3 regions of the Comamonas sp. AG1104 genome follow, and region 2 is predicted to be linked to each of the others. Evidence: riboswitches for the same ligand, from Rfam matches in the RefSeq annotation. Region 2 holds a riboswitch; each other region holds the start of a gene.
The links. A riboswitch is a leader RNA that binds a small molecule or an ion and turns the genes downstream of it on or off. The one in region 2 is predicted to bind glycine.

Region 1 (3,239 bases), on a different contig from region 2:
GAGTCTGCGAAGCAGATGACACCATCGCTATCTGGTATCAAACCGATGCTTGAGCTGGGTTCTCGCGCTGTTTGGCTTTGCACACCTAACACCGCTTGCACAGCACCTTCTCCCATCGTGCATTGATTAGTCGACCCTGTATCAACCTCAGTCTTCGCTTTTATCCGAGCCAAGCACGCCTCCGCCGAGTGACTGATAGAGGGCCACCACATCACTAGAGCCGCTTGTATGTATACAGGTGTCGGGGTAAGGGTGCAGAGCCGCTAATGGCTGTTAGCGCAGACCGAATTGTTATGAACATCTCCATCCATGCAAATGCCTATCTCCTCAAGATATGGATGTTTAAGCGGGTGGCTCTTGGCTACACGCAGTGAGCCATGGGCCCCACTCGCAGGACAAGGGGCGCAATACATAACGGAGGTTTGGTAAACACCAAGGGCGCAAGGGCCGCGTCCGCAGCGGTAGCCGTACCAAACGGAGCGCGAGCGTAGTGACTGCGGCTACTTTGCCAAGCAGACCGTTAAGTTAATTTTGCGTAAGCAAAGTTACCCCGCAGACCTGCCCGGACTTGGCTGCTATTGATGCTCTGCGCGGCACGCACCTAGCTTTTGAGACTCTCGCTCTGACGCAGATATTCGTCTATCTCGCGTTCTCGCTCGGGGCTTAGTGGTTCATCTGCGAATAACTCACTCTGTTCTTTGCTGCCCATAGGTGGAAGCAACTTCGACAAACTGTCATACAAATGAACCTCTATGACCCCCCATTCCAAGAGAGCGGCTAAATACCCATGCCATAACAGGACGACAGTATCCGTTGGTCCGCGCCACCCCAGCTGCCTCGTGATGCGATTTCGCAACTCTTCCTCTGTTGGATAACCATTGATCATTGCGAAACCCTCTGCACAAACACAGTACCTTGCGACGTAATCACCGTCACACCCTGGATTTTCGAGCCACTGCGGCTGTCATTTCCAAATGCCCGCCCAATCCCCCGTTCAGCAATCTCTGGCGTCATTCCCGCCTGACCACGCGCATCAATGATGATGTTGCCCGACTGCCCTCGCGCATCCATGATCGTGCTTGATAGCGATTTGGAGAGCCCATCGGAGGTCTGGTTGGCCACGTTGCTCATCGTTTGGAGTTCGTATTTCGTGCCGTCGATAAAGAAATCAGCAGAGCGCCCCGCACTGGTTGCAGGAATCACTTCAACCGTCTTTCCACCGAGCGAAACCAATCTCCATCGCATCCCATCCCCTTTTGCACGCGTGAGCAAACACGCTGCGGCCTTGCGCGAACGCCGAGGTTCGCAGTGACCGTTTGATCTGGAATGAACAAGGCTAGGAACGGACTCGAACGAGCGAAATAAGAAGAGTCTTAAAAATGGCCGTGGGGATGCTTTGTTGCGGCGCAGCGCTGGCCAAACGAAGCGCAATGGCCTTCGTTGCGACGAGCTTTGCGTTTTTTGGGCTTCGATGTCGTGCGTATGCGTTTTTTATGGCGGACTGTTTCACAGACGAAGACGAAGACGCGCGCCTGTGCGCGCCATGGCAGATTCAGACCGGCCCTCCGCACCCCGTGCTGGCAGCCGCAGAAACACACCAATACAGGTATTAACCCGAATAAAGTCGCTGAAACTAGCTAGAATCGCGCCCATCCCGCGGGAGAGCGGAGCCTTTCGAGGGTTCCCGCCGAAGGCGCAAACTCCCATAATCGCTCAGGCAATAAGTACCGCAGGTGGGTCTGACAGGACCCGGATATCGCCAACTGGAGAGCAGCCCGCAACCACAAGTCTGCAGGGCTCACCGAAGGGGCAAGCATGTCCACCGCGAAGGTGCTCATGCGCAACTCTCAGGTAAAAGGACAGCGGGAGAGGCAAGCCGGACACTCCCGCCGATGTGAGTGGCTGGTCTATTTTCAAGTGCCTTCATGCTTCCTTCCGTCTCTTTGCTGGACTCGTTCCAGGCCTCCAACTTCACCGTCATGCTGGTCATCTATCTGGTGGCCATTACCGCCGAAGCCATGTCCGGCGCACTCGCCGCTGGCCGGCGCAATATGGATATCTTCGGCGTCGTCGTCATCGCCTTTGTCACTGCCCTGGGCGGCGGCACCATCCGCGACATGGTGCTGGGCCACTACCCCATCGGCTGGACCCAGCACCCTGAATATGTGTATCTGGTCATCAGCTTCGGTTTGCTGACCACCGTGATTGCACGCCATATGCACAGGCTCAAGCAGGTGTTTTTGCTGCTGGACGCCATGGGACTGATCGCCTTTTCGCTGATCGGCTGCAATACCGCGCTGGAGCTGGGCTACCCGACCATCGTCATCATCATGGCCGGCATGATTACCGGCATCAGCGGCGGCATCTTGCGCGATGTGCTCTGCAACCAGGTCCCCGTGGTGTTCCGCCGCGAGCTGTATGCCAGCGTGTCGCTGTCCGTATGCCTGATGTTCCTGGGCCTGCGCTATCTGGATGTCAGCCCCAATATCAGCACCATCGTGTGTTTTGCCGGCGGTCTGGCCTTCCGTCTGGCCGCCATTCGTTTCAAATGGCGCCTGCCGGTTTTTTCGTACCAGCAGCGCTGGGAGTGATCGAGACTCCCCCTGTGGCGCTGCGCGCCTTCCCCCTCTCTTGCTACGCAGGAGGGGGAGGCAGCCATCACTGCGGGGCGGCCCTTGCCTGGCTGCTCTGACCTAGACTGCGCCATGCATTACCTATGTAGTTTCACTTTCCATGTCTGAACCGATCACATGGATGCCGGATGGCACCCCCTATAGCTCCAGATTCGGCGATCGCTATCACAGCGAGTTCGGCGGCCTCGACCAGGCACGCCAGGTTTTTCTCGGTGGCTGCGATCTGCCAGTTGCCTGGGCCGATGCAGCGCAGTGGCGCATTCTGGAAACCGGCTTTGGCTTCGGCCTGAATTTCCTGGTCACCTGGGCGGCATGGAAAGCCGACCCCAGACGCCCGCGCATTCTGCATTTTGTCTCGGTGGAGGCCTACCCTGTCTCGCGCGAGGATCTGCTCGCATTTCTGCCGGCCGATGAGGAGCTGCGCCCGCTTGGCGAACAACTGGCCGAGCAATGGTGGGGACTGCTGCCCGGCGTGCATCGCCTCTCGTTTGACAACGGCCAGGTGCTGCTGACGCTCTATATAGGCGATGCCGGGACCATGCTGCGCAAGCAGCAGATGACAGCGGACAGCGTATATCTGGATGGTTTCTCCCCCCAGCTCAACCC
Region 2 (3,239 bases):
AAATCGGCAGGCGCTTCGGCCCCTTCGATGTCACATTGATGGAGACCGGAGCCTACGACGCCCACTGGCCCTATGTCCATATGCATCCGGCCCAGACCATGCAAGCCCACCGGGATCTCGGCGGCCAATGGCTGCTGCCCATACACAACGGCACTTTCAACCTCGCCATGCATGCCTGGTGGGATCCCTTCGAGCAAATTCTGAGTCTGGGCAGGCAGCACGGCATAGAGATCGCCACGCCCATGATGGGCGAGCGCCTGGACCTGAGCGCTCCGCATGCCGGCTCGGCCTGGTGGCGTGCCTGTGCCGAGGTCGATATCAAAGGACTGGATCTGCGCCCTGCGCAACCCTGAAAATGCTGCCGACATGGCCGACAATGCCCTCATGGACATTTCGCGCACTTCACACCTTGCCGCAGCCCTGGCCACCTTGCTGCTCGGTGCCTGTTCCCACCTCTCCGATGGCAGTCAGCCCAAGCTGCCTCCGGATGCCGGCACCCCGAGCACGGTTTCCGAGCGGCCGGAGCCGACGCCGGCTCCGTCATTGAACACGCAGCGCAAGCGGTCACAGAGCATGGAATGGCCCGCCTGGATCAATGCAGATTGCACACCCCCCGCCCAGCTCGATCAGCAACCCCGGCCACGCCGCCACACCACGCCCTCCATCAGCGCCCACTGGTTTCCGAACGGGCTGGAAACCACGGTGGTCTTCCGCCTGGAAGTCACGGCTCAGGGTCAGCTCGGCCGTGTGGCCTATCAACCTGCCGATGCCGATCCCCGCATCGTGAATTCCATCATGCGCTCGCTCAAGCTCTGGAAGTTCAAGCCCGGCATGCGCCAGGGCCAGCCCGTGGCAGCCTGCTTCGAGCAGCCCTATCAGTTGGTGTTTCCACGCCAGGAGATTGAGCTCCCCGAGCCTCCATCCTTGAATACCGAGACACGATGAGCGCACAGGCCCAATCCCGGCGATCTGTGCTCGAAAACCCCAAAATCCACTAATTGCGGTGGTGCAGGCACCCTGCCCGCCGCTAGAATCGCCAACGTCAGGAGAGAGTGCCTGCAGCTTGAAGCTGCCTTGCACCGCCGAAGGCGCAGACCCCCACCCGGAGTCAAAACGCTCAGGCAAAAGGACTGACAAACGCTGCAAGGTGTGCGAGCCTGCAGCGTCCCTTGCTGGAGAGAGATGCAGGCCGTCATTTCGTATGTGCGCCAGCATCCACCGAAGGAGCAAACTGTCCGCGAAAGCAAAGACAGTGAATCTCTCAGGTAAAGCGGACAGCAGGGCAAGCCCGCCAAGCATGGCCCAGTCATGCATGGCCACTCATTTGGTTTTGACCACCGGAGCGCTTGCCTGTGACTGCTGCTGCCACTTCTTCCGATCTGCGTTCCACGCCGCTGTTTGCCCTGCACCAGAAACTGGGTGCCCGCATGGTGCCGTTTGCCGGCTACTCCATGCCCGTGCAATACCCTCAAGGCCTGATGGCCGAGCATCTGCACACGCGCAAGGCCGCCGGCCTGTTCGATGTCTCGCACATGGGCCAGTTGCTGTTGCGCGGCCCCGATGCCGCCGCCGCGCTCGAATCGCTGATGCCCGTCGATGTCATCGACCTGGGCCTGCACAAGCAGCGCTACGGACTGCTGCTCGATGAGCAAGGCGGCATTCTCGACGACCTGATGTTCGTCAATCGCGGCGATGATCTGTTCCTCATCGTCAACGGCGCCTGCAAAGAGGCCGATATCACCCATATCCAGAGCGGCATCGGTAACCGCTGCGAGGTCGTCCCACTGCCCGAGCGCGCCCTGCTGGCCCTGCAAGGCCCGCAAGCCGCTGCGGCCCTCTCGCGTCTGATTCCCGGTGTGACGCAACTGGTCTTCATGACCGGCAATCACTTTGACTGGCAAGGCCATGCGCTCTACATCACGCGCAGCGGCTATACGGGCGAGGACGGCTTTGAAATCTCCCTGCCCGGAGAAGCAGCCGAAGCCTTTGCCCAAGCTCTGCTGGCCCAGCCCGAGGTGGCCCCCATCGGTCTGGGCGCGCGCAACTCGCTGCGCCTTGAAGCCGGACTTTGCCTGTACGGCAACGACATAGACACCAGCACCACCCCGGTGGAAGCCGCGCTGAACTGGGCCATGCAGAAGGTGCGCCGCAGCGGCGGCGAGCGCGAGGGCGGCTTTCCCGGTGCGGCCATCGTGCTGGAGCAATTGCAGAACCCTCAGTCGCTGCGCCGCAAGCGCGTGGGCCTGATCGCGCTGGAGCGCATTCCCGTGCGCGAGCCCGCCGTGCTGGAAAACATGGACGGACAGCATATCGGCCACATCACCAGCGGCCTGCTCAGCCCCACGCTCAACCAGCCCGTGGCACTGGCCTATGTCGAGCCCGACTACGCCGCCATTGATACGGAAATCTTCGCCATGGTGCGCGGCAAGCCCGTGCCCATGAAGGTGGTCGCCACGCCATTCGTTCCCACCCGCTACTACCGCGGCTAGGTCTGCCGCCGTGCATGAGACGGGCCACTTTGCCAAACAGCCGCCAGAACACCGCTAAAGTGCGAACTGGACCTTTCTCAAACAACACCCGATTCCCCTGAATCCCCCATCTGGAGCTTTCCATGAGCATCAAGTATTCCAAAGAACACGAGTGGATCAACGCCGCTGACACCAATGCCGCCATCGTCGGCATCACCGTACACGCACAGGATGCGCTGGGCGATGTGGTGTTTGTGGACCTGCCTGCCGTGGGATCCTCCTTCAAGGCCGGCGATGTGGCTGGCGTGGTCGAATCCGTCAAGGCCGCTGCCGATGTCTACATGCCCGTGACCGGCGAGATCGTCGAAGTCAACGAAGCCCTGCGCGATGACCCGTCTCTCGCCAACAGCGACCCACTGGCCGCGGGCTGGTTCTTCAAGGTCAAGATGAGCAATGTGGGCGAGCTCGAAGCTCTGATGGAAGAGACCGCCTACAACGACTTCGCCAAGGACAACTAAGCGTATCAACGGCCCTCGCATTGCGAAGGCCGTTTTTGCATGCAGCCATGAGCACCATTCTGTATTTCGACGATCCGGACATCGGTCTCGCCCGCGAGACCAGCCACCCGACCTTTGCGCGCATCGCGGCCCAGGACTTCTATTACGACTGCGGTGACGACTTCAGCCCCTTCGGCAACGATGATGGCAGCGACACGCTGGCCGCACTTGAAGAGTGGTACCAGGAGCAGACGGGCGGCAAGCCCGCCAAGGC
Region 3 (3,239 bases), on a different contig from region 2:
GCGGAAAACGCGTTCAGCCCCACCATCAGCAGCAGGAACAGGCCGCTCCATAGGATGCCTGGCACATTGGGAAACCAGTAGGCCATGACCAGTTGCGAGGCCACCAGGTCCACCGCCACCACCACAGCCCAGCTGAACCAGAAGTTCCAGCCCAGCGCAAAGCCGAAGCCGCGATCCACATAGCGCGAGGCATAGGTCGAGAAGGAACCGGCCACCGGCATGAAGGCAGCCAGCTCGCCCAGGCTGGTCATGATGTAGTACACCATGATGCCGATGAGCAGATAGGTGAGCACGGCTCCGCCCGGGCCGATCTGGGCAATGGCCGAGCCGGAGGCCACGAACAGGCCCGTGCCGATGGCGCCGCCAATGGCGATCATGCTCAGGTGGCGCTGCTTGAGCACCCGGTGCAAGCGGGGCTGCTTATCGTCACCATCGCCAGTCGGCGCGAGCTGCTGGCTTGAGTTGGGTTGGGACATAAATGTCTTGTTGTAATGGTTTGCGCCCATCCAGACAAAACACCCAACCATCCCGCAGGCGCTGCGACAGGCAACGCAAAAAGGCGACCATGACGGTCGCGGTCAACAAGGACAAAGGAACGAAGCCATGACAGCAGAACGCCATGGCGGATAGGCCAGTTGCATCCTGAATCGGCAGCCACCCCAGTCGGGCGCTTCAATGGCAAAGCGGTGATATCGCCGGGCCAATTGACAGGCAAAGACGATATTTTGCCCAAATACACCAACCTCCATAAGCCGCTGTGCCAATGCAGGGGCTGACTCTGGGGCTGCTCGGGCGTACTTGACAGAGCTTATTGCTATGAACTTAGAAGCACATTGCTATTGAATACATTCATTTTCAAAGGCAAAAAATCAATATTTCATTGAAGGATAAGCGGTAAGTGCTATCAAATATCGCAGACCCGACATGATCAGCCATGGCCGCCCCCTGACGCAGAACTCTAGTAAACCCGTATATCCAGGCGCCGCCGTTCTTCCTACATTTGCCCACAGGCTCTCAGCCCGGTGATGCCGAGAGAGACTGCAGCGCAAACTTGGCGCATGCAGCGCCGAAGGAGCAACCGCCCCGGAAACTCTCAGGCCAAAGGATCGGCATCGCTTTCACACACTCTGAAGAATGTCCGGACGTCATCGTCCGCCGGGCATACCGAAGGAGCAAGCGAGCAGCGCCGCAAGGCCCTGCCTCGTGAATCTCTCAGGTCCAGAACAGAGGGGGCGTCCGCTGCGCATGTTGCGCACGGGCTCCACCCTTGACGCATCTGGAATCTGAATCATGAAGACAATCGCCGTCATCGGCGGTGGCATCACGGGCGTGACCACCGCCTACGCCCTCGCACGCCGCGGATTTTCCGTCACCCTGTTCGAGAAGCAGCGCTATGCCGCCATGGAGACCTCGTTCGCCAATGGCGGCCAGCTCTCGGCCTCGAACGCCGAGGTCTGGACCCATTGGTCCACCATCGTCAAGGGCCTCAAGTGGATGCTCAAGAGCGATGCTCCGCTGCTGCTCAACCCCAAGCCCAGCTGGCACAAGATTTCCTGGTTCTGCCAGTTTCTCGCTGCCATCCCCCATTACGAGAAAAACACCGTGGAGACCGCCAGGCTGGCGATTGCGGCACGCGAGCACCTGTTTGACTGGGCAGCCAGCGAAGGCATTGACTTCGATCTGAAGCAAAAAGGCATCTTGCATATCTACCGCGACCGAGCAGGCTTTGAGCATGCGGGCAAGGTTTCCCAGTTGCTGGCCAAAGGCGGGCTGGAGCGCCGCGCCGTCACGCCCGATGAAATGAAGGCCATCGAGCCGACCCTGTCCGGAACCTTCTATGGCGGCTACTTCACCGAGAGCGACTCCACCGGCGACATCCACAAGTTCACCAGCGGCCTTGCCGCCGCCTGCGAGCGACTGGGCGTGCAATGCCGCTACGGTCAGGAAATCGTGTCGGTGGACAGCAATGGCAAGCAGGCCAGCGTGACCGTGCGCCAGGGTCTGGAAACCGAAACGTCGACCTTCGACGCCATGGTGGTCTGCGCAGGCACGGCCAGCCGCGCGCTGGCCGCCCAGCTCGGCGACAGCGTCAACATCTACCCGGTCAAGGGCTATTCCATCACGGTCAATCTGCCGGACGAAGCCAGCCGCGCCGCAGCTCCCTTGGTGAGCCTGCTGGACGACGAGACCAAGCTGGTCACCAGCCGCCTCGGCGAAGAGCGCTTCCGAGTTGCCGGTACGGCGGAGTTCAACGGCTACAACAAGGACATCCGCGCCGACCGCATCCGCCCGCTCATCGAATGGGTGCAGCAGTGCTTCCCGGGCGTCAGCACGCGCAGCGTCGTGCCCTGGGCGGGCCTGCGCCCCATGATGCCGGACATGCTGCCGCGCGTGGGCCCTGGCAACAAGCCCGGCGTGTTCTACAACACCGGCCACGGCCATCTGGGCTGGACCTTGTCGGCCGTCACCGCCGACATGGTCGGCGATGTCGTGCTGCAGTCCATGGGCAGCGCCAGCAGGCAGTCCCGGCCGGCCACGCTGACCACCGCCAGCGCCTGATAGCTAATTCAAGGAACTGCACCAACAAGCACGGCATCGCGCATCGTCGCTGCAGAAAGCTATTGATTCAGAAGCTTCTTGCGCTTTCTCATGTTTGATTTCAAAGACTTTTAGCTTTGAAAATGAGCACAGACAAGCGCAGGTAGCTCTTGAAATCAGAGCTGCAGACAGATCAGCACCAGGCCCAGCATCATCAGCGCCATGCCCAGCTTTTCCGTCAATGAGAGCTTCTCGCTGAACACCTTGCGCGAGACGATATAGCTGAACACCACCTCCACCATGCCCAGGGTGCGCACGGCAGCGGCCCCCTGCATGGCATAGGCGGTGAACCAGGCCAGCGATGCCGCAGCGCCCATGCTGCCGGCCAGCAGCGAGATGCGCCAGGCCTTGAAGATGGGACGCAGGCCCTGTTCATGGGTTCTGGCAATCCAGGCGCTCATGACGACAGACTGCATGGTCTGCGCGATCAGCACGCCCAAGGCCCCGGACAGCCAGGGCGAGCTCACGCCCAGTGTTGCGATCTCGACCGCGCCGCCGCGAAAGCCCACCGTGGCCAGCGCAAAACAGGCGCCGCAGATCAGCCCGTAGACCGAAGATTTGCTGGTCCAGGCCGAGAGCGTGAACAGTTGCCCGCGCGGCGGCAGCGACAGCATCAGCACGCCCACCGTGGCAAGCACCAT

Region 1: another riboswitch for glycine. It lies ahead of DFO48_RS20320 (trimeric intracellular cation channel family protein); the one in region 2 lies ahead of gcvT (glycine cleavage system aminomethyltransferase GcvT).
Region 3: another riboswitch for glycine. It lies ahead of DFO48_RS07120 (D-amino acid dehydrogenase); the one in region 2 lies ahead of gcvT (glycine cleavage system aminomethyltransferase GcvT).

Annotation. Positions count from the first base shown of each region.
Region 1 covers NZ_QQAS01000007.1:240,029-243,267, reverse strand. Annotated here, with positions in the region: gene DFO48_RS20335 (glycosyltransferase family 39 protein) at 1-126, shown strand, start outside; gene DFO48_RS20325 (hypothetical protein) at 883-1,272, opposite strand; glycine riboswitch at 1,648-1,740, shown strand; glycine riboswitch at 1,754-1,873, shown strand; gene DFO48_RS20320 (trimeric intracellular cation channel family protein) at 1,926-2,591, shown strand; gene mnmC (FAD-dependent 5-carboxymethylaminomethyl-2-thiouridine(34) oxidoreductase MnmC) at 2,755-3,239, shown strand, end outside.
Region 2 covers NZ_QQAS01000001.1:618,858-622,096, reverse strand. Annotated here, with positions in the region: gene DFO48_RS02720 (MBL fold metallo-hydrolase) at 1-353, shown strand, start outside; gene DFO48_RS02715 (energy transducer TonB) at 367-945, shown strand; glycine riboswitch at 1,034-1,143, shown strand; glycine riboswitch at 1,163-1,288, shown strand; gene gcvT (glycine cleavage system aminomethyltransferase GcvT) at 1,353-2,489, shown strand; gene gcvH (glycine cleavage system protein GcvH) at 2,612-2,986, shown strand; gene DFO48_RS02700 (hypothetical protein) at 3,034-3,239, shown strand, end outside.
Region 3 covers NZ_QQAS01000002.1:544,048-547,286, reverse strand. Annotated here, with positions in the region: gene DFO48_RS07125 (amino acid permease) at 1-476, opposite strand, end outside; glycine riboswitch at 1,020-1,119, shown strand; gene DFO48_RS07120 (D-amino acid dehydrogenase) at 1,291-2,559, shown strand; gene DFO48_RS07115 (DMT family transporter) at 2,715-3,239, opposite strand, start outside.